2 regions of the Bacillus stercoris genome follow, and region 2 is predicted to be linked to the other one. Evidence: riboswitches for the same ligand, from Rfam matches in the RefSeq annotation. Region 2 holds a riboswitch; the other holds the start of a gene.
The links. A riboswitch is a leader RNA that binds a small molecule or an ion and turns the genes downstream of it on or off. The one in region 2 is predicted to bind S-adenosylmethionine.
Positions count from the first base shown of each region.

Region 1 (11,241 bases), 1.8 Mb from region 2:
CCTGAGATAATGCCTGTTTTAGGTCCTCTTTTAAATCTTCCGCATGTTCAATTCCGACAGAAAAGCGCAGCAATCGATTGCAGACCCCGTTTGCGATACGGATCTCTTCAGGAATATCCATGTGCGTCTGGGTCGCAGGGTATGTAATGAAGCTTTCCACCCCGCCGAGGCTTTCTGCAAAACAAATGGTCTTCAGCGCTTTTAAAAATGGGTTGACCCACTCTTCTTTTTGCAGACGGAAGGACAGCATGCCGCCTTTTTCGGGATACAGCACATCTGAAATTTCTTCCTGCTCCTCCAAAAACGCCGCAAGCTCCTGCGCGTTTGCCTGATGCTGGCGCATTCTTAGGCTCAGCGTCTTCATTCCTCTCATCAAAAGCCACGAATCAAATGGCGGCAGGACGGCGCCGATCGCATTTTGATGCTGAAACATTTCCTCTCCGAGCTGCTCATCCTTTACCACGACAAGTCCCGCAAGCAGATCGTTATGCCCGCCTAAATACTTTGTTGCGCTGTGAATGACAATGTCTGCCCCCAGTTCAAGCGGACGCTGCAAGACCGGTGTATAAAATGTATTATCTACGATCAGCAGAAGACCGTGCTCCTTTGTAATCCGGGCAATACGTTCAATGTCCGCCTCCTGCATGAGCGGATTTGTCGGCGTTTCCACAAACACGGCTTTTGTATTCGGCGTCAGCTTAGAGCGTAAACAGTCCTCATCGCTAAAATCATCATAATGAAAGGTCAATCCATATTTTTTCCATTCATTTTCAAACAGACGGTACGTGCCGCCATATAAGTCCGATGAAACGATCAGTTCATCTCCGCTTTTAAACAGCGCCATAATCGTTTGGATAGCAGCCATTCCCGAACTAAAGGCAAGCCCTCTTGCGCCGTTTTCTAAGTTAGCGATCGCGTCCTCAACAAGCTGGCGTGTCGGATTTTTTGTGCGGACATAATCAAATCCGGTTGATTCTCCGATCCCTCTGTGGCGGTATGCTGTTGATAAATAAATAGGAGCACTCACTGTTCCCGTGACTTCATCGCTACGGTTCCCAATTTGAGCTAATTTCGTTTCAACGTGCTGTGACATATAGCTGACACCTTCCCTTTTCAAAATAAAAACCCCTTCTTCATAAGAAGAAGGGGTTTAACGCTTCTTCTTATCTTCCAAGCATAAAAAACGCTTGCTGGATTTAGCACCTTGGCGCTTTGCACATGCAAAACAAGCCGGTTGCTGAGGTTTCTAAGGGCCAGTCCCTCCACCTCTCACGATAAGAAATATCGATTTCAATTTTCTGATTGTTTTATATTAGCGCAATTCACAGTTTATTTCAACACTTTTTTCTTCGTGTGCCGAACCGTTTAAAGAGAGAAATTTCTAATAATTCATGGTACAATAATTGAAAATGCAAGAAAGTATAGTGATGTCCTGGAGGAATGTTTTTATGGCACCAAAAAACGGCACAGTGCAAGAAAAGAAATTCTTTTCAAAAGAGCTTAATGAGGAAATGACCTTACTTGTTTATCTGCCGTCCAACTACTCCCCGCTTTATAAATACCATGTCATTATCGCGCAGGACGGCCACGATTATTTCAGGCTGGGGAGAATCGGCAGACAGGCCGAGGAATTGCTGTCAAAACACGAAATAGACCGGAGCATTATTATCGGTGTTCCTTATAAGGATGTAAAAGAGCGCAGAAACACCTACCATCCGGAGGGTTCAAAATTTTCGGCGTATAAACGGTTCATCGCCCATGAGCTCGTTCCTTTTGCAGATGATGAGTATCCAACCTATCAGGTCGGTTACGGCCGAACGCTGATCGGTGATTCGCTCGGAGCAACCGTGTCACTTATGACAGCGCTTGATTATCCGAATATGTTTGGCAACATCATCATGCAGTCTCCCTATGTTGACAAACATGTGCTAGAAGCCGTGAAACAGTCTGACGATATCAAACACCTCTCTATTTATCACCAAATCGGAACAAAAGAAACTGACGTCCACACGACAGACGGGAACATTCTGGACTTTACAGAACCGAATCAGGAGCTGAAACAGCTGCTGGAGAAGAAGCTTTCCGATTATGATTTTGAGCCATTTGACGGAGACCACAAATGGACATACTGGCAGCCGCTCATCACCCCGGCGCTGAAAAAAATGCTTTAACACTCTATCATACTTTATTTCCAGGAGGGACATAATATGAAATATGGAATCGTTTTATTTCCATCAAAAAAGCTCCAAGACCTTGCAAACTCTTACAGAAAGCGCTATGACCCAAGCTACTCTCTGATCCCGCCACATTTGACGCTGAGAGCATCGTTTGAATGTGCGGAGGAGAAAGCGGATCAGCTCGTATCGCATTTGAGAAACATCGCAAAAGAGTCCCACCCAGTCGTTCTCAAATTGACAAAATACAGCTCATTTGCGCCTGTCAATAATGTCATTTATATTAAAGCAGAGCCGACGGATGAGTTAAAAACACTCAATGAAAAGCTATACACCGGTGTGTTGGCCGGCGAACAGGAATATAATTTCGTTCCGCATGTGACGGTCGGCCAAAATCTTTCCGACGATGAGCATTCAGATGTGCTGGGACAATTAAAAATGCAGGAAGTGTCGCATGAAGAAATTGTTGACCGTTTCCACTTGCTTTACCAGCTGGAAAACGGATCGTGGACAGTTTACGAAACCTTCTTGTTAGGCAGAGGAGAATAATGTTTGGAAGCAGTGATCGCAAAAAATGAAGAACAACTGAAAGATGCTTTTTATGTAAGAGAAGAAGTCTTTGTCAAAGAACAAAACGTGCCTGCTGAAGAAGAAATTGACGAACTTGAAAATGAATCGGAACATATCGTCGTGTATGATGGTGAAAAGCCTGTCGGCGCCGGAAGATGGCGTTTGAAGGACGGCTACGGCAAGTTAGAGCGCATTTGCGTATTGAAAAGCCACCGCTCAGCCGGTGTCGGCGGCATCATTATGAAGGCGCTCGAAAAAGCCGCTTCAGACGGCGGCGCTTCCGGTTTCATTTTAAACGCGCAAACACAGGCTGTGCCGTTTTACAAGAAATACGGGTATCGCGTGCTTTCCGAAAAAGAATTCCTCGATGCCGGCATTCCTCACTTACAAATGATGAAAGACTAAACAGCATCCGGGTCTATTAAGATCCGGATTTTTCCGCATATAAAAAACCGTTCTCTCGTATGAACGGTTTTTTATACATATCGATTAATATATGTGCCCATTCCTTTTTCTCGCAATCTCTTATAAAGAGAGCGCTTACGTTTTGCCTCGTTTACTTTTCTTTCAGCAGCCGTTTGATTCTCCTGCTGTTTTTCAAGTTCTTTGTATACCCGCTGAAACGGGACATAGCTGATTTTTTCGGTTCCGGCATAATCCTGCTTATGTCCAATCGTTCTATTAGCATATTGAGCGTATTGCTGGTTTTGAATGTGACCTGCATATATCATACGATACCCACCCCTCTGCTGTCTCTTTTCCCTTAAACTTACTTTTTGAAACACATTTCTTTTGATATGATAGTCATTGTCTGTAATGAACACCTTTTGATTGGGAGGACCCCTTTTTGAAATGCGCCCGACTGAATGATCGAATTATACATTTACATACATATTCGAGAGAACATTATCAATTCCTCTTTGAAGAAGGAATAAAAGGACATTTATTTTGTTCTCATTGCGGAAATCCCGTTTTGTTACGGCTTAACATCGCCGATCCGCCAAAGTTTATCCATCGCCAGCCAGGCGATTTCCCGGCATGTGAGGAGGCGTGCGCTCCGAAGCCCGCCAAAGAGGAAAAAAAAGAAGATGATCAGGAATCTGGTGTCATTCGTTTGCCAAAGGGAAAAGCGATCGCCGCTGACTCGTCCCCGGCTGTCACGGAATGGCACCGTCCAAGAAGCATTAAACCAGGAACACCATTTGTTCCAAAAACAATAGAACCCAATACGAGCCTTTTTCCGTCTGTCGGTTTAAACACGGATCAGCTGAAAGCTGTCACGGAAACAGAAGGCCCGCTGCTTGTGCTTGCAGGTGCGGGGAGCGGAAAAACACGCGTGCTGACAGCCCGTGCCGCCCACATGATCGAACACTTGGGCATACCGCCGGAAAACATGCTGCTTGTCACCTTTACAACAAAAGCTGTCGCTGAAATGAAAGAGCGTATGGCGAACCAGTACGGATTACAGCAGGCAAAAGTCAGAAGACTTGTCACAGGAACATTCCACAGTCTGTTTTATAAAATCTTATATCATTATGATTCTGCTAAATGGAACGGTGAGCATCTGCTGAAAATGGAGTGGCAGCGGGAACAATATATCAAAAAAGCACTCTATGAGGAGGGCATCGATGAGAAAGAGTTCCCAGTTGACCAAGCTCTGCAGCAGATCGGTTTTTGGAAAAACACTTATGTCCCAAATGAACGCATCCCTCTAAAAGATGAGTGGGAAAAACAAGTTTATCGTTTATATGAACATTATGAACGCCAGAAAAAAGAACATAGCCAATTTGATTTTGATGACATGGCTTCAGCCTGCTATGAATTGTTTATCGAGCGGCCTGACCTTCTGGAACAATATCAATCTCGGTTTACGTATATCTTAATCGATGAGTTTCAGGACATTAATCCGGTTCAATACAAAATCATGCAAATGCTCGCCAGCCCGGAGCAAAACCTGTGCTGTGTCGGAGACGATGACCAGTCCATCTACGCGTTTCGCGGCAGCAATCCGTCTTTCATTCTTGATTTCCAAAAGGATTATCCCGGAGCGAAGACGATCTATTTAACTGCGAACTACAGATCTACGCATCCGATCGTCTCTAGTGCTGACATCGTCGTGAAAAAGAACAAAAACAGGTATGCCAAAACGCTTGAAGCCGCTCGTGATGACATTCAGGTCCCTGTGCTTTTTTATCCTTACGACGAAGAGGAAGAAGCCACAATGGTCGTTTCCGATATCAAAGAAAAAATTCAAAACGGCGCCAGTCCAGAAGACTTTGCGGTTCTTTACCGCACAAACAGCGGGGGCCGCGCTATCTATGAAAGGCTTCATCAATCGTCAATTCCGTATACAGCTGACCGCGGCGTCCAATCGTTTTATAGCAGACGGATCGTCCGTCAGATTCTCGCCTACTTGTATGCAAGCCAAAATGAGGATGACACTGAAGCGATTAAGCACTTGCTTCCCGCCTTGTTTTTAAAGCAGTCCGCTTTGAATACGCTGAAGGCGCTCTCGATTACCGAAGACTGCTCGATGATTCAAGCGCTGGCCAAACTGCCTGATCTGAAGCCGTTTCAGCTTGACAAAATCAAGAAAATCGTACCGTTTTTCGCAAGCCTGCGCACGATGAAGCCTGTAGAAGCCATCACCTTTGCAGAAGGAAAAATGGGCTTCTCCGAGTATCTAAAAAAACGGGGCAATGAGGGCAACAAGCTAGAAAAAGGCTCCGATGACCTGCGTGATATCAAGGTCGTCGCCAAGAAGTTCAAAACGATTCCTGACTTTCTTGCCCACGTGGATCATATGAGGGCCGCTGAGAAAAACAGAACGGATGAACATGGCGTTCAGCTGATGACCATTCACCGGTCAAAAGGCCTTGAATTCAAAACAGTCTACGTGTTAGGCACTGTAGACGGCTCAATTCCGCACGATTTCTCATTAGAAACGGCAAGAAAAGGAGACGAGGCCGCTCTTGAGGAGGAAAGACGCCTTTTATATGTAGCGATGACACGGGCGAAACAGCATTTATATTTGTCTTGCCCCGCAAACAGGCGCGGCAAAACAGCCAACCGCTCAAGATTTTTGTATCCCCTGCTACAGAAAGCAAGACAGCCCTTGCATCATTAACAGCCCGGCAGATTACTGCCGGGTTTTTACCGTAAAAAAAGGCCTGCTGCAGTGAATCAGCCAGGCCATCTGCTTATTTATTATCCATCATTTTAGAAATCGTGCCAAAATCAAGCTTTTCTTTTCCGCTTGTAATAGATTCCACGATTTTATCTTCTAATTCTTTTGGCACGCGTCTGTTTGCCAGCTGCGCTACGCGGTTAATGACACTGCGCACTGTATTTTCATCTTTAAAATTAGCGTTTTGGAGTGATCCGGCAAGATTCATTACATCCTGCATCTTCACACCTGTTTTCTTTTCGATATTCTTAAAAAATTGATTATCCATAATGCGCCTCCTTTTGGCGGAGTAATACGGTATTGTATGAATGCACATAATACAATGTGCTTTTCCAACATTTTTAAAAATAAACACAAGGCAAGGAAGTACGGGTTATAACCCGTACTTCCTCAATACATCTTAAAAGAAAGATGCACCTACGATGATGAGGAGAATGAATAATACGACCAACAAAACAAATGTTGAACCATAGCCGCCGCCGTAACCGCCGGCATAGCCACCGTAGCCGCCGCAGCAGCCACCACCACCGAATCCGTATCCAAAGCCCATAGATAAGCACCTCCTTTACTCTCTATACACTATGTGAGCTGCTTGGATTGGCTTGGATATTCGCATAGGGCGTTTGCGGATTTACGATTGATCATATTGAGCTTGATGTTTTTTAAGTAAGGCCTCTGTTTTTTCAGCCAACGCTTCAATCTCATCTTCAAATTCCAGACCTGCTTTATCAAATGCATCCAAGTCTTTTCTGATGCTGCCCATCGTGTCTTCATGCTCTTTTTGCTTTTGTTCGTGCGGTTCATACCTTCCTTCTATCCATTTTTCAAACTCATTCACTTTGATCCCCCCGCTTATGATATATGCCGGTTGCGGCCGCCCTGTTAAAAAACAAAAAACCGGAGTTCTCCGGTTTCTTTGCCAGGCTATTGAGGCTTTTTCTTTTTATTTCCGCACCCGCAGCCCTTCTTTTTTATCTTTTTTGATTGATACGACGAATCTGTATATGGAGATTTTTGGGAAGGTTTATTATATTGATTCATTTTTGCTCCCTTCCTTTCCTTATGTCATATATGCTACTTTATGCGTATCCTGACGGAAAGTTGCTGGTGGGAATGCCTCATTCCTGCAGCCATTTTGATACAAGCGTTTCTATGATGCCGGCAAGGCCCGCGATCGCCAAAAGTAAAATCAGCCACTGCGCTGCTTGCGGGATCAACGCCTGGCATAAAATCAAAAAGCCGGCGCACCATACGCCTGTGCACCAATAGCAGCTCAGCAATTCCCCTATAAACGCCCTGAGACCAGTTCCTTTAATCACGATATAGGTTTCAATGTTCCCGTCCGCATCCTTTTCCTCCTTCTCTTCATGAAACAGACTGCGAAGCGGCGCCATAATCGTGTCAAACACCAGCAGGCGAGCAAGCCGAAAGACCGCAAGCGAAAGAAGAGCAATTGTCAGTCCATTAATAACCACTCGTTCACTCCTTTGCCAATCATGATCCCTTCACATATATGCGAAAACCCTATTCTTCATGAATTGTATCTTGTCCGGAGGAAAATTGGTTATTTTTATTATTCCGCTCTGCACCCCATTTGCATTATATAGAGTATGGATAAGAAAGGAGTGAAGGTTATGTCATTTGAAGAAAAAATCGAATCCCTGCACCCTGCAATATTTGAGCAATTATCAAGCGAATTCGAGCAGCAGATCGAAGTGATTGATTGCGAAAATATCACAATAGATACGTCACATATAACATCTGCCCTTTCTATACAAGCCTTTGTGACAACCATGATTATCGTGGCGACTCAGCTCATTATCGCCGACGAGGATTTGGCTGACGCAGTGGCAAGTGAGATTCTTATTCTCGATAGCTCACAAATTAAAAAAAGAACCATCATTAAAATTATCAACAGCCGAAATATCAAAATTACTTTGTCTGCTGACGAGATAATAACCTTTGTACAAATCTTGCTTCAGGTGTTAAATAGCATTCTCAGTGAACTAGACGTCCTTTAACCCTTTCTTTTTCACAAACTTATAAGACGAGGTGAAAACAAATGTCAGATAATGACAAATTAAAAGAAGAGCTTGCGAAGCTTCCAGAAGTTGATCCAATGACGAAATTGCTGGTCCAAAATATATTTTCTAAACATGGTGTGACGAAAGACAAAATGAAAAAAGTATCAGACGAAGAAAAAGAAATGCTCTTGAATCTTGTAAAAGACTTACAAGCTAAATCACAAGCGCTAATAGAAAACCAAAAGAAGAAAAAAGAAGAAGCAGCCATGCAAGAGCAAAAGAACGAAAAACCGCTAAGCCGCAGAGAGCAGCTCATTGAACAGCTCAGACAAAGACGGCAAAACAATAACAATTCAAATTAATCATAAAAAATAGGGAACTTCATCAGGATATATGCCTCAGTCAAAGTAAGAGGCTCGCTCATTTAATAACAGTAAAAGAAAAGGAGGAATAGATATGGAAAGCAGACCATACTCTTGGGTTGCACTTGATCCTGACTGTGACCATCCATTAGAGCACAAAGAGAAAGAAAAAGAAGAAAGAAAATGCAATTGTGATATTTGCTGCAATAACAATGGGTTTGGCAATGACAACGCCTTTATCGACCAAGATCTAGCCCAGGCAAATCTCAACAAACAAGTCTCCGATGAGACAATTATTATTAGAGATTCTTGTGACATCAACGTTTCATCTACAGACGTTCAAGCCGTAACATCAGTTGTAACAGCACTTAATGCCGCAGTCGTAACGGCTACTCTGACATCCATTGCAGACGGCGTAATTGCCGAATTAGTCGCACAAGATTTGTTACAGCTTACAGCTAACAAACAAGTAAACCGCCAAAAACTTCTCATCGAATGCTCCCGCGGCGTAAACGTCACAACAGTAGATGCTGATATCGCAACCCTTATCTCTACAGCAACAAATACCCTCGTAGCCATCCTAGTTATCACTCTTGTCCTCTAGGACCTAAAAGCAGAGCCAAAAACGCTCTGCTTTTTCTTATTTTCCAAGCATATGATGAATATATAGACGTTCACCCACACCAAGTGGGGCACGGGTACATATGTTGTTAAGGACTAAAGTCAAATACCCTATAAAGAAGGAGCTGAAATCAATGAGCTGCGGAAAAACCCATGGCCGGCATGAGAACTGTGTATGCGATGCAGTGGAAAAGATTTTAGCAGAGCAGGAGGCAGTTGAGGAACAGTGTCCGACTGGCTGCTATACAAACCTTTTGAATCCGACAATTGCAGGTAAAGACACAATTCCGTTTCTCTTGTTTGATAAAAAAGGCGGATTGTTCTCCACATTCGGAAACGTGGGGGGATTTGTGGATGATATGCAATGCTTTGAGTCCATTTTCTTCCGCGTTGAAAAATTATGTGATTGCTGTGCAACCCTGTCGATTCTACGCCCGGTCGATGTTAAAGGCGATACCTTAAGTGTTTGCCACCCTTGCGACCCGGATTTCTTCGGGCTTGAAAAAACGGATTTCTGCATTGAAGTGGATCTTGGATGCTTCTGTGCCATTCAGTGCCTGTCGCCAGAGTTAGTTGACAGAACTTCGCCTCATAAGGATAAAAAGCATCATCACAATGGATAAACACTTGTAAAGAGGAATCCCCTTCCAAACTCTATTACGGGTGTAAATCATTCAGCTGCTTCCAGCGTGAGGCAGCTGACTCTCCATCATTTCGCCAGTCTCAAATTTATAAGGCAGGAGGGATAATATGAGCCAGAAAACATCATGCTGCGTGCGTGAAGCAATAGAAAATATTGAAGAACTGCAAAACGCTGTTGAAGAGGATTGCCCGACAAGCTGCCATTCAAAGCTTTTGTCACCAACCCATTCGCTAGGCGATACAGTGCCTTTCGTGCTATTTACATCAAAATCAAATCCTTTGGTCGCTTTCGGAAATGTCGGCGAACTCGATAACGGCCCTTGCTTTAATACAGTATTTTTCAGAGTAGAAAAAGTTCATGACAGCTGCGCAACTCTGTCATTATTAATCGCATTCGACGAACACAAACACATTTTGGACTTCACCGATAAGGATACGGTTTGTGAAGTGTTCAGACTTGAAAAAACGAACTACTGTATTGAAGTAGACTTAGACTGCTTCTGCGCAGTCAACTGCTTAAATCCTCGATTAATCAATCGTACACATCATCATCATCATTAATCATAAGCTGGAAAAGCTTGCAGGCCTGCAGGCTTTTCTCTATGGAAAAAAGCTGCCCGGGAACATCAGCCGGGCAGCTTTTTTCTTTTCATTTTCATTAAAATCCGAGCGGGTGCAAAGAGGTAATATCATCGATTGCCAGCTCGGTCGGGGCTCCGTTTCCGGTTGTTCGAAGCAGGACGGAATCATTCCTTCTTCCGACAATCACGCCTCTGTACGTTCTTCCATTGGCTTCAATCAAGCAAAGCGCTCTCGGCATGTTATGAGGCAGCTTTGTTAAAAAGTCAATTTTTTCGTGGATCGTCATCTTGCTCATCGGTTTTTTCACTTTTCGTGCTGACGGTGCTTTCTCCTCCGCTTTATCAGCACTATGGACAGCTTCCGGTTCTTTTTCAGGCTTCCTGGCCTCAAGTGCAGGCTCTTCCTTTTTTTCTGCTTTCGGGGGCTCGTGTTCGACGGTTTCTTCTACGGCCTGCGGCTCTGCTTTCTCCTCCAGCTGGTTCTTTATATTCTCTGGCTCCCTCACCTCTTGTGTTTGCTGACTCACTGGTTCGGCTGCAGGCTTTTGGTCTGCTTGCAGGACATCCTGTGCCACGGCTTCCTCCTGCTGCTTCTCAAGGTAAGCCGGCTTTTCCTCAGCTTTTGGCGGAGCGGGTTTGTCGGCCTTTCTTTTGATGACAATCTCCTGCATGGATGATCTTGTGGTTTCTGCATAATCCGGCTGAACAATATACATGAGCGGTTTTTTATCCGCGTTTCTTTTCTTATTAGACATCTTCATCCCTCCGATTGTGTCATATTCTATCTATATGACAGAAAGCTGAAAATCAGAAGAAATAAAAAAGCAATCCCTATTCGGGATTGCTTGATATAGATCCTGCTTAGCGGGCAGTGATATGGAAACCTGAATCAACGTGAAGATTTTCACCTGTAATCCCGCGGGACATATCGCTGAACAAGAACGCAGCTGTATCGCCCACTTCTTCAGGTGTTGTCGTGCGGCGAAGCGGCGCACGCTCTTCGATATCTTTTAAAATGGAGTTGAAATCGCTGATGCCTTTAGCAGATAATGTTCTGATCGGACCGAGAAATGCTGTTAA
Region 1 covers NZ_CP121861.1:3,087,129-3,098,369, forward strand. Annotated here, with positions in the region: gene metI (cystathionine gamma-synthase/O-acetylhomoserine thiolyase) at 1-1,093, opposite strand, end outside; SAM riboswitch class I at 1,161-1,281, opposite strand; gene QA442_RS16100 (esterase family protein) at 1,449-2,171, shown strand; gene QA442_RS16105 (YjcG family protein) at 2,208-2,723, shown strand; gene QA442_RS16110 (GNAT family N-acetyltransferase) at 2,727-3,149, shown strand; gene QA442_RS16115 (hypothetical protein) at 3,221-3,475, opposite strand; gene QA442_RS16120 (ATP-dependent helicase) at 3,592-5,871, shown strand; gene spoVIF (sporulation-specific transcription regulator SpoVIF) at 5,945-6,199, opposite strand; gene QA442_RS16130 (YjcZ family sporulation protein) at 6,332-6,481, opposite strand; gene QA442_RS16135 (hypothetical protein) at 6,563-6,769, opposite strand; gene yjcA (sporulation protein YjcA) at 7,050-7,406, opposite strand; gene cotV (spore coat protein CotV) at 7,566-7,952, shown strand; gene cotW (spore coat protein CotW) at 7,994-8,317, shown strand; gene cotX (spore coat protein CotX) at 8,412-8,921, shown strand; gene cotY (spore coat protein CotY) at 9,073-9,561, shown strand; gene cotZ (spore coat protein CotZ) at 9,689-10,141, shown strand; gene cotO (spore coat protein CotO) at 10,239-10,922, opposite strand; partial or broken gene fabI (enoyl-ACP reductase FabI) at 11,023-11,241, opposite strand, start outside.
Region 1: it holds a riboswitch for S-adenosylmethionine, as region 2 does, so the genes downstream of both, metI (cystathionine gamma-synthase/O-acetylhomoserine thiolyase) here and metK (methionine adenosyltransferase) in region 2, are expected to answer to the same signal.

Region 2 (11,241 bases):
GTGATGTCCTTCGCAGAATGATTTTCAACCCACTGCTGCGCCTTGTAAATGGCTTTTGTAAACTTGACGGCTGTGTCTTCATTTTTCTTCAGGTAGCTTTGTTTCGCCATAAAGGTCGTGTAAGGAACCTCGCCTGATTCTTCTCCGAATGAAGCCACGATATGGCCGATGCCTTTTTTCTCAAAGAGAGAAGCCTGCGGTTCAAAGAGCTGTACATACTCACCGGTTCCAGAAGCAAACGCATTGGCAATATTGGCGAAATCTATGTTCTGGACGAGGTCTATATCCTTATGCGGGTCAATCTTATGTTTGTTCAGCACATACTCGCCGACCATTTGAGGCATGCCGCCTTTTCGCTGGCCGAGAAACGTTTTTCCGTTCAGCTGATCCCAGTTGAAGTGTTCAACATCTTCTCTCGCGACAAGGAACGTCCCGTCTGTCTGAGTCAGCTGGGCGAAGTTAATAACGGGGTCCTTAGCCCCTTGCGCCTCGACATAAATAGATGTTTCTGACCCGACAAGCGCGATGTCGGAGCCGTTTGAAAGAAGTGATGTCATCGTTTTGTCTCCGCCCCAGGTCGTATTCACATCGACATCAAGCCCTTCTTCCTTGAAAAATCCTTTAGACTCGGCAACATATAAAGGTGCGTAAAAAATAGAATGGGTCACTTCAGCCACTTTAACTTTGGTCAGCGTTTCTTCTTGCTTGCAAGCTGCCAGGGCGATCATCAGAAAGATACTGCCGACACAGGCGAAGCCCAGCCTTAACGATTTGTTCACATAGACAACCTCCTTATTTAGCATCAAGTTAATATCCTTTTTTGCTTTACATATCGTATGATGGGTATAAAAATGTGTGAATGCCTAATCAGTTTCACCGGATGTAATTTTGGAGTAAGGAAAGCATATAGAAAAAAGGAGGCGGCTGTTTTGATTGTAGAGAAAAGAAGATTTCCGTCGCCAAGCCAGCATGTGCGTTTGTATACGGTCTGCTATCTGTCAAATGGATTACGGGTAAAGGGGCTTCTGGCTGAGCCGGCGGAACCGGGACAATATGACGGATTTTTATATTTGCGCGGCGGGATTAAAAGCGTGGGCATGGTTCGGCCGGGCCGGATTATCCAGTTTGCATCCCAAGGGTTTGTGGTGTTTGCTCCTTTTTACAGAGGAAATCAAGGAGGAGAAGGCAATGAGGATTTTGCCGGAGAAGACAGGGAGGATGCATTTTCTGCTTTTCACCTTCTTCAGCAGCACCCAAATGTCAAGAAGGACAGAATTCATATCTTCGGGTTTTCCCGCGGCGGGATTATGGGAATGCTCACGGCAATCGAAATGGGAAGGCATGCGGCTTCATTTGTTTCCTGGGGAGGCGTCAGTGATATGATCCTTACATACGAGGAGCGGCAGGATTTGCGGCGAATGATGAAAAGAGTCATCGGCGGAACACCGAAAAAGGTGCCTGAGGAATATCAGTGGCGAACACCGTTTGATCAAGTAAACAAAATTCAGGCTCCCGTGCTGTTAATCCATGGAGAAAAAGACCAAAATGTTTCGATTCAGCATTCCTATTTATTTGAAGAAAGGCTAAAACAATTGCATAAGCCGGTTGAGACGTGGTATTACAGTACATTCACACATTATTTCCCGCCAAAAGAAAACCGGCGTATCGTTCGGCAGCTTACACAATGGATGAAAAACCGCTGACAATGAAATATGGTATGATAAAGAAAAAAGAGAACGAAAGGGGATCTCACTTTGGGAATGCCTGTTGAATTTAATACACTGATTGTGACAAAAGGAAAAGAAGTTCGCATAGATGAAAATATATTCACGTTAGAGAAGGACGGATACCGTGTATATCCGATGGAGATTCCGATGGATGTGCGCAAAACAAAGCTTGGCGAAAAGTCGGGCACAGCTGAAGTGCAGAAGCTTCAATGGGAAGGCGGCCGGACGCTCATTACGTACAAGCTGACTTCTTTGCATTCTGTCAATTAAAACAAGCCAAGAGCTAATTGCTCTTGGCTTTTGCTTTTTAAACGAGAGGGCCGCCTGCCTGTGCAATGGCATCTGTATGTGCGAACTTTTTAAAATTCTCTTTGAATTCATTTGCAAGGTAGAATGCCTTTTCTCTGTATTCTTCCTTGTTGGCCCACGTGTTTTCAGGCTGAAGGATGTGATCAGGAACGCCAGGAACATGAGCCGGGATGTGCAGGCCAAAAATATCGTCAGTTATGATTTCTGCATCCTCTAATTTACCTTCAATCGCTGCTTTGACCATTGCTCTTGTGTAAGAAAGCTTCATTCGTTCGCCAGTGCCATAGCCGCCCCCGGTCCAGCCGGTATTGACCAAGAAAACGTCTGCGCCGTGTTCATCGATCTTTTTGCCGAGCATTTCAGCATAGACGTGAGCAGGAAGCGGCAGGAACGGTGAGCCGAAGCAAGTGGAGAACGTCGTTTCAGGTGACGTCACACCTCGTTCAGTTCCGGCAAGCTTGCTCGTGTAACCGCTCAAGAAATGATACATCGCCTGTTCCTTCGTCAGTTTGCTGATCGGCGGCAGGACTCCGAAGGCATCAGCCGTCAAAAATACAATTGCAGACGGATGGCCTGCCATGCTTGGAGTCACGATGTTATCAATCATATGGATCGGGTAAGCTGCCCGCGTGTTTTCAGTATAGAAGGAATCATCATAATTGGCTTCACGTGTGTCTTCATCAACAACGACATTCTCGAGAACTGATCCGAAACGGATTGCGTTAAAGATCTGAGGTTCCTTCTCCTCGCTTAAGTGAATGCACTTAGCGTAGCATCCGCCTTCGATATTAAAGACGCCTGTATCAGACCAGCCATGTTCATCGTCACCGATCAGCTTGCGGTCAGCATCGGCTGAAAGAGTGGTCTTTCCTGTTCCTGACAGTCCGAAGAAAAGGGCGACATCACCTTTTTCACCGACATTGGCGGAGCAGTGCATGGATAAAATATCTCTTTCAGGCAGCAGGAAATTCATAATGGAGAAAATGGACTTCTTCATTTCTCCGGCATACTCTGTTCCCCCGATTAAAATCGTCCGTTTTTCGAAAGAGACAATAATAAACGTTTCGGAATGAGTGCCGTCTGTTTTTGGGTCCGCTTTGAAATGCGGAGCAGAAAGAATGGTGAACGGCTGCTCAACTGTTTTCTTATCATTGCCTTCCGGACGGATGAACAGCTGCCGCGCAAATAAATTGTGCCATGCGAACTCATTTACGACAGTGATCGGCAGCCTGTATTTCTCGTCTGCTCCCGCAAATCCTTCGAAAACAAACAGCTCATCTCGCTGTTTCAGGTAGCTGACAACTTTCGTATAAAGTCGATCAAACGCTTCTTCTGAAATCGGCTGATTCACCGGGCCCCAATCGATCTTATTTTTCGTGCTTTCTTCCTCCACGATGAATTTATCTTTAGGTGAACGTCCTGTGTAAGCGCCTGTTGTCGCGCGAACAGCACCCGTGGATGTTAAAATGCCTTCGTTTCGGGAGAGTACTTTTTCTGTTAGCTGTGCTGCTGATAAATTATGACGCACATTTGGACTTGTTAATAAGGCTTGTAAATCAGCGGTCAAATCAACTGAGTTCATATGAAACCTTCCTTTATCGTTTTTTGTGTTTTGCTAATTGTGAATTAGTATAACATATATTTTCAAATAGTCTATACTATTTATCATTTTTTGTGTGTGCATTTCCATTGTTTTCCCTCAATATAGGTGCCTATTTCTTCTGAATCATATTGACATTGCAAACCCTTTTACGATAAGATATTTCATTGAGCGGATACTCTTATCCCGAGCTGGCGGAGGGACAGGCCCTATGAAGCCCAGCAACCGGTTTCTCTGTTATTTATTATGTTGAACTGAGTGAGACAACCAAGGTGCTAACCTGTTGCAAGGTTGTATGATTCCTTGAGCGATAAGAGTGAAAGGCACAAAGACCAAACCCTTTCCTCGATGGAAAAGGTTTTTTTATTTCATAAATATGCCAATTAACATTCTCTAATATAACGTTACATTGTATAAGAGGGAGCGAGTTCCGTATCATATATGCAAGGTCTATCGGGAGACCTTGTGCAGGAGGAAGCAAATCATGAGTAAAAATCGTCGTTTATTTACATCAGAATCTGTTACGGAGGGGCATCCAGATAAAATCTGTGACCAGATTTCTGACAGCATTTTAGATGAAATTTTAAAGAAAGACCCTAACGCGCGTGTTGCTTGTGAAACATCTGTGACAACTGGTTTGGTTCTTGTCAGCGGAGAGATCACAACATCTACGTATGTTGACATTCCAAAAACAGTGCGCCAAACCATTAAAGAAATCGGATACACACGTGCGAAATACGGATTTGATGCGGAAACTTGTGCGGTTTTAACATCAATTGATGAGCAGTCTGCTGATATCGCAATGGGTGTAGACCAAGCGCTTGAAGCCCGTGAAGGCACAATGAGCGAAGAAGAAATTGAAGCGATCGGTGCTGGTGACCAAGGTTTAATGTTCGGTTATGCGTGCAACGAAACGAAAGAGCTTATGCCTCTTCCAATTTCACTTGCTCATAAATTAGCCCGCCGCCTAAGTGAAGTCCGTAAAGAAGATATTCTTCCGTACCTTCGCCCTGACGGCAAAACACAGGTAACGGTTGAGTACGATGAAAATAACAAGCCTGTCCGCATTGACGCGATTGTTATTTCAACTCAGCATCACCCTGAAATTACACTTGAGCAAATTCAGCGTAACATTAAAGAACATGTCATCAATCCGGTTGTTCCTAAAGAGCTGATTGATGAAGAAACAAAATATTTCATCAACCCAACAGGACGTTTCGTAATCGGAGGCCCTCAAGGGGATGCGGGACTTACAGGACGCAAAATCATCGTTGATACGTACGGCGGCTATGCACGCCACGGCGGAGGCGCGTTCTCAGGAAAGGATGCGACGAAGGTAGACCGTTCTGCGGCTTATGCAGCAAGATACGTTGCGAAAAACATCGTTGCGGCTGAGCTTGCTGATTCTTGCGAAGTACAGCTTGCTTACGCGATTGGTGTTGCACAGCCTGTGTCAATCTCAATCAACACGTTCGGTTCCGGAAAAGCTTCTGAGGAAAAACTGATTGAAGTTGTCCGCAATAACTTTGATTTACGACCTGCCGGCATTATCAAAATGCTTGATTTACGCCGTCCGATCTACAAACAAACTGCTGCGTACGGCCACTTTGGACGTCACGATGTTGACCTTCCATGGGAGCGTACAGACAAAGCGGAGCAGCTGCGTAAAGAAGCGTTAGGAGAATAATTTTATAGCCGCTTACTGGTTAAGCGGCTTTCCTTTTTTATCGTTGTATTCATGTTTATTTTTTTACATAACTGTGAAACCAAATACTATTCACAGCGTCTATAAATAGGGGTTCAATGATGACAATTTTAATTATGGAGGCAATACTATGTGTGGATTTGTCGGGGTTTTTAACAAGCATCCGTTAGCTCAAACCGCTGATCAAGAAGAACTAATCAAACAAATGAACCAAATGATCGTTCACCGCGGTCCTGACAGTGATGGATATTTCCATGATGAGCACGTCGGATTCGGATTCAGACGTCTCAGCATTATTGATGTAGAAAATGGCGGACAGCCTTTATCATATGAAGATGAAACATATTGGATTATCTTTAACGGGGAAATCTATAACTATATTGAACTGAGAGAAGAGCTTGAAGCAAAGGGGTACACATTCAACACGGATTCGGACACAGAGGTTCTTCTTGCGACTTACCGTCATTATAAAGAAGAAGCGGCGTCCAAATTGCGCGGTATGTTTGCCTTTCTGATTTGGAATAAAAACGATCATGTGCTTTATGGAGCAAGAGATCCATTCGGCATTAAACCGTTGTACTACACAACGATCAATGATCAGGTTTATTTTGCCTCAGAGAGAAAAAGTTTAATGGTTGCTCAGAATGATATTGAAATAGACAAAGAGGCATTGCAGCAGTACATGTCTTTCCAATTTGTTCCTGAACCAAACACGCTTGATGCCCATGTGAAAAAAGTAGAGCCGGGTTCACAGTTCACAATCCGCCCGGACGGCGATATCACATTCAAGACGTATTTCAAAGCGAACTTCAAGCCGGTTCAGACTGAAGAAGACAAGCTTGTAAAAGAAGTCAGAGACGCGATCTATGACTCTGTAAACGTTCATATGAGAAGTGACGTTCCTGTCGGTTCATTCCTGTCTGGCGGAATTGATTCTTCCTTTATTGTGTCTGTTGCGAAGGAATTTCATCCAAGCTTAAAAACATTCTCAGTCGGCTTTGAACAGCAGGGCTTCAGTGAAGTCGATGTAGCGAAAGAAACTGCAGCGGCGCTGGGCATTGAAAATATCAGCAAAGTCATTTCGCCTGAGGAATACATGAATGAGCTTCCGAAGATCGTATGGCATTTTGATGACCCGCTTGCTGATCCGGCAGCGATTCCGTTGTACTTTGTTGCAAAAGAAGCGAAAAAACATGTAACGGTTGCTTTATCAGGTGAAGGAGCGGATGAGCTCTTCGGCGGATATAACATTTACCGTGAACCGCTTTCGCTCAAACCATTTGAACGCATTCCGTCCGGCCTGAAAAAAATGCTTCTGCACGTTGCTGCCGTTATGCCTGAAGGGATGAGAGGAAAGAGCCTTCTTGAGCGCGGCTGTACTCCGCTTCAAGATCGTTATATCGGTAACGCGAAAATCTTTGAAGAGTCTGTCAAAAAGCAGCTGTTGAAGCATTATAATCCGAACCTTTCATATCGCGATGTGACGAAGACTTACTTTACAGAAAGCAGCTCGTACAGCGATATCAACAAAATGCAGTATGTCGATATCCACACTTGGATGCGCGGCGACATTTTGTTAAAAGCGGATAAAATGACGATGGCAAATTCTTTGGAACTGCGTGTGCCGTTCTTAGATAAAGTCGTATTTGACGTCGCTTCAAAAATTCCTGATGAGCTGAAAACGAAAAACGGCACGACGAAGTATCTTCTTCGCAAAGCCGCTGAAGGAATTGTGCCTGAGCACGTATTAAACCGCAAAAAGCTTGGTTTCCCTGTACCGATCCGTCATTGGCTGAAAAACGAAATGAACGAATGGGTGCGAAATATTATTCAAGAAAGCCAAACGGATGCATATATCCATAAGGATTATGTCCTTCAGCTTCTTGAAGACCATTGTGCGGACAAGGCTGATAACAGCCGTAAAATCTGGACTGTACTGATCTTTATGATCTGGCACAGCATTAATATTGAAAAACGGTATATGCCTGAAGAGCTGAGCCATCAGCCTAAAGAAGTCATCTTTGTGTAACAGACAACAAGGCTTTCGATTAGTCGAAAGCCTTGTTATTATCCTTTTATTTCTCCATCATCATTGATTTACCCAATCCACACGCAATATTCAGAAAAATGATTTAATGATATTTTTTTCTAGGGGAGAAGAAAGCATGCAAAAACAAAAACAAGAGCTGCACCGCGGACTCGAAGAAAGGCATATTTCTTTAATGTCTTTAGGAGCTGCCATAGGAGTGGGGTTGTTCCTCGGCTCCGCATCAGCTATTCAGTTAGCAGGGCCAGGTATTTTGGTAGCATATGCCGCAAGCGGCCTGGTCATGTTTTTTATTATGAGAGCGCTTGGGGAAATGGCCATTCAAAAACCGGTTGCCGGTTCCTTCAGCAGGTATGCGCGTGATTATTTGGGACCGCTTGCAGGCTATTTAACAGGGTGGAACTACTGGTTTTTATGGGTTGTCACCTGTATGGCTGAAATTACTGCTGTCGGCATCTATATGGGGTTCTGGTTTCCTGATGTGCCAAACTGGATTTGGGCATTATCGGCGCTGATCATTATGACGGGTGTTAATTTCCTGGCTGTCAAAGCTTACGGCGAGCTGGAATTTTGGTTCGCATTGATTAAAATTGTCGCGATCCTATCTATGATTGCTGTCGGTTTATTGATGATTATTGCAGGAGTCGGCAATGGGGGCATTGCAACCGGAATCAGCAATTTATGGAATAACGGAGGATTTTTCCCTCATGGAATAAAAGGGGTTTTATTGTCGCTTCAAATGGTGATGTTCGCCTATTTAGGGATTGAAATGATCGGGGTGACGGCTGGCGAAGTAAAAAACCCGCAAAAATCGTTAGCCAAAGCAATCGATACAGTATTTTGGCGGATTTTGATTTTTTATGTAGGCGCTTTATTTGTCATTATGTCTATTTATCCGTGGCAGGAAATTGGCTCCCAGGGAAGCCCATTTGTTCTCACATTCCAAAAAGTGGGTATTCCATCAGCTGCAGGCATCATTAACTTTGTCGTGTTGACGGCCGCGCTGTCTTCATGCAACAGCGGTATTTTCAGCACAGGGCGGATGCTGTTTAACTTAGCGGAACAGAGAGAGGCGCCACAAGCATACGGTCAGCTGACAAAAGGCGGCATCCCGGGTAAAGCTGTTCTGGCTTCAGCGGGCGCTTTATTAGTCGGAGTGCTGTTAAACTACGTTGTCCCTGCGAAGGTATTTACTTGGGTTACAAGTATTGCGACGTTCGGAGCGATTTGGACGTGGGCAATCATTTTGCTTTCTCAAATCAAATACAGGAAAAGTTTGAAGCCCGAAGAAAAGAAACACTTAAAGTATAAAATGCCTTTCTTTCCGTTTACGTCTTATGTGTCATTGGCATTTCTGGCATTCGTCGTCATTCTTATGGCTTACAGCCCTGATACAAGAGTAGCCGTGATTATCGGGCCGATATGGTTTCTCATCTTGCTTGCCGTGTACTATGGAAAAGGTTTTCATAAAAAAAATGCGGCTAATGACAGTGAACGAAATATCAGCTGACAAAAAGAGCTCCCAGTGGGCTCTTTTTGTGTGCTCATAGAAAATAGAGAACAGGAAAGAATAGGTATGTGTTTTTGCAGAGGCTTTTTACAGTTTTGTGATAAGATAAAAGTCATACGTTTATATGTTTAATGCGACATGTGAACGTTTTATGGAAAAATTGAAACCCGAACCGTCATGACGTCCGGGTTAACGATGGTTATTGCTTTCAAATATAATTTGAAAAATGGTAAAGTAAGACGAAGCAGGTCTTATGTTTGTTGAAGTGATTTATAATATTGGCCCTTTTCTACATATTCTGACCGTATTCTTTGCATATCTTTTCGGTCTTCTTCCGTCAAAGGGCGGATGACTTTTGCAGGGCGGCCGAAGGCGAGATGGCCAGGCGGAATAATTTTTCCGGGCGGGACCAGACTGCCGGCACCAATAAAGGCGCCTTCGCCAATTTCGGCTCCGTCTAAAATGATTGAGCCCATGCCGATTAAGGCGTTCTTGCGGATGACAGCACTGTGAAGTGTAACCTGATGGCCTATCGTGGCGTCATCTTCAATGAGCAGCGTCTTGTTCGGGCTTTGGTGGAGGCAGCTCAAATCTTGGATATTGACTCTGTTTCCGATTCTGGTCGGCGCAACATCTCCCCTTATGACAACAGAAAACCAAACGCTGGACTGTTCTCCGATCACGACATCACCGATAATTGTTGCATTGTCAGCTATAAAGGCTGTTGGGTGGATATCTGGCATGTGTTCCTTATAAGGGTAGATCATAAGATTCATCCTTCTTTCTCTATTTAAATTTCGTATGAGGTGAAGAGCATGTGGACCTGGAAAGCAGACAGACCTGTTGCAGTGATTGTAATCATTCACGGGGCAAGTGAATATCACGGACGATATAAATGGCTGATTGAAATGTGGCGATCTTCGGGTTATCACGTTGTCATGGGCGATTTGCCTGGACAGGGAACAACGACAAGGGCAAGAGGGCATATTCGCTCTTTTCAAGAATACATTGATGAAGTAGATGCTTGGATAGATAAAGCGCGAACCTTTGATCTGCCGGTTTTTCTTTTAGGTCACAGCATGGGCGGTCTGGTCGCGATTGAATGGTTTAAACAACAAAGAAATCCCCGCATTACGGGAATTATTTTATCATCACCGTGTCTCGGACTGCAAATTAAAGTCAATAAAGCGCTTGACCTTGCATCAAGAGGCCTGAATGTCATCGCTCCGTCGCTTAAGGTTGATTCGGGATTATCAATTGATATGGCGACGCGCAATGAGGATGTCATCGAGGCTGACCAAAATGATTCGTTATACGTCAGGAAAGTTTCTGTCAGATGGTACAGAGAGCTTTTAAAGACAATTGAGTCAGCGATGGTGCCGACAGATGCATTTTTGAAAGTGCCGCTTCTTGTGATGCAGGCCGGTGATGACAAGCTTGTTGATAAAACGATGGTCATCAAGTGGTTTAATGGCGTTGCTTCTCATAATAAAGCGTACAGAGAGTGGGAAGGGCTTTATCATGAGATCTTTAATGAACCCGAAAGAGAAGATGTCTTTAAAGCAGCAAGAGCGTTTACTGATCAATATATTTGAACTAGTTGGGGGTGCATGTGTTGACAGTACCGGAACATCCTTTTGGATTGATGGCAAAGGTATATCGAGATATTTTTCCGCTCGTTCATCAAGAGCTGGACATATGGAAGCAAAAATCAGAATCGATTCATAACAGTGAGTTAAAAGCGCAGGCAACCGCAAGTATTCGAGACAAAACGTTTCACTGTGAAGGCGGCGGAATACTGGCTTTATTGTCAGGCAGCCAAAAACAGAAATGTGTCGAGTTTATCATCGCATATCAAACGATTAGTGATTATTTGGACAATCTGTGTGACCGCAGCACCTCACTTGACCCGCAGGACTTTCGGATGCTCCATGCCTCAATGCAGGACGCACTGACAGTGGGGGCTGAACTGCAAAACTATTATCAATTCAGAGAAGAACAGGATGACAGCGGATATTTGCATGAACTGGTCAAAACGTGCCAGCGTGTTCTCGGCTCCATTGAGCACTATGACATGATTAAACCTTATCTGCTTGAACTGTGCGGCTATTATTGCGATTTGCAGGTGCATAAGCATGTCATTGAGCATGAACGTGTTCCGCGGCTTGAAAAGTGGTTTACTCAATATGAATCAGAGCTCCCTGAGATGGAATGGTATGAATTTTCAGCCTGTGCAGGTTCAACATTAGGCATTTTCTGTCTAGTTGCGTATTCGTTCCAGCCTGATTTCACAGAAAGCACCGCTAAAAAAATCCGCGACAGTTATTTTCCTTACATACAGGG
Region 2 covers NZ_CP121861.1:1,263,680-1,274,920, forward strand. Annotated here, with positions in the region: gene QA442_RS06600 (ABC transporter substrate-binding protein) at 1-779, opposite strand, end outside; gene QA442_RS06605 (alpha/beta hydrolase family protein) at 930-1,703, shown strand; gene QA442_RS06610 (DUF2584 domain-containing protein) at 1,755-1,997, shown strand; gene pckA (phosphoenolpyruvate carboxykinase (ATP)) at 2,035-3,618, opposite strand; SAM riboswitch class I at 3,815-3,953, shown strand; gene metK (methionine adenosyltransferase) at 4,121-5,323, shown strand; gene asnB (asparagine synthase (glutamine-hydrolyzing)) at 5,472-7,370, shown strand; gene alaP (alanine permease AlaP) at 7,507-8,898, shown strand; gene QA442_RS06635 (gamma carbonic anhydrase) at 9,150-9,665, opposite strand; gene ytpA (phospholipase YtpA) at 9,714-10,493, shown strand; gene tbcS (tetraprenyl-beta-curcumene synthase) at 10,514-11,241, shown strand, end outside.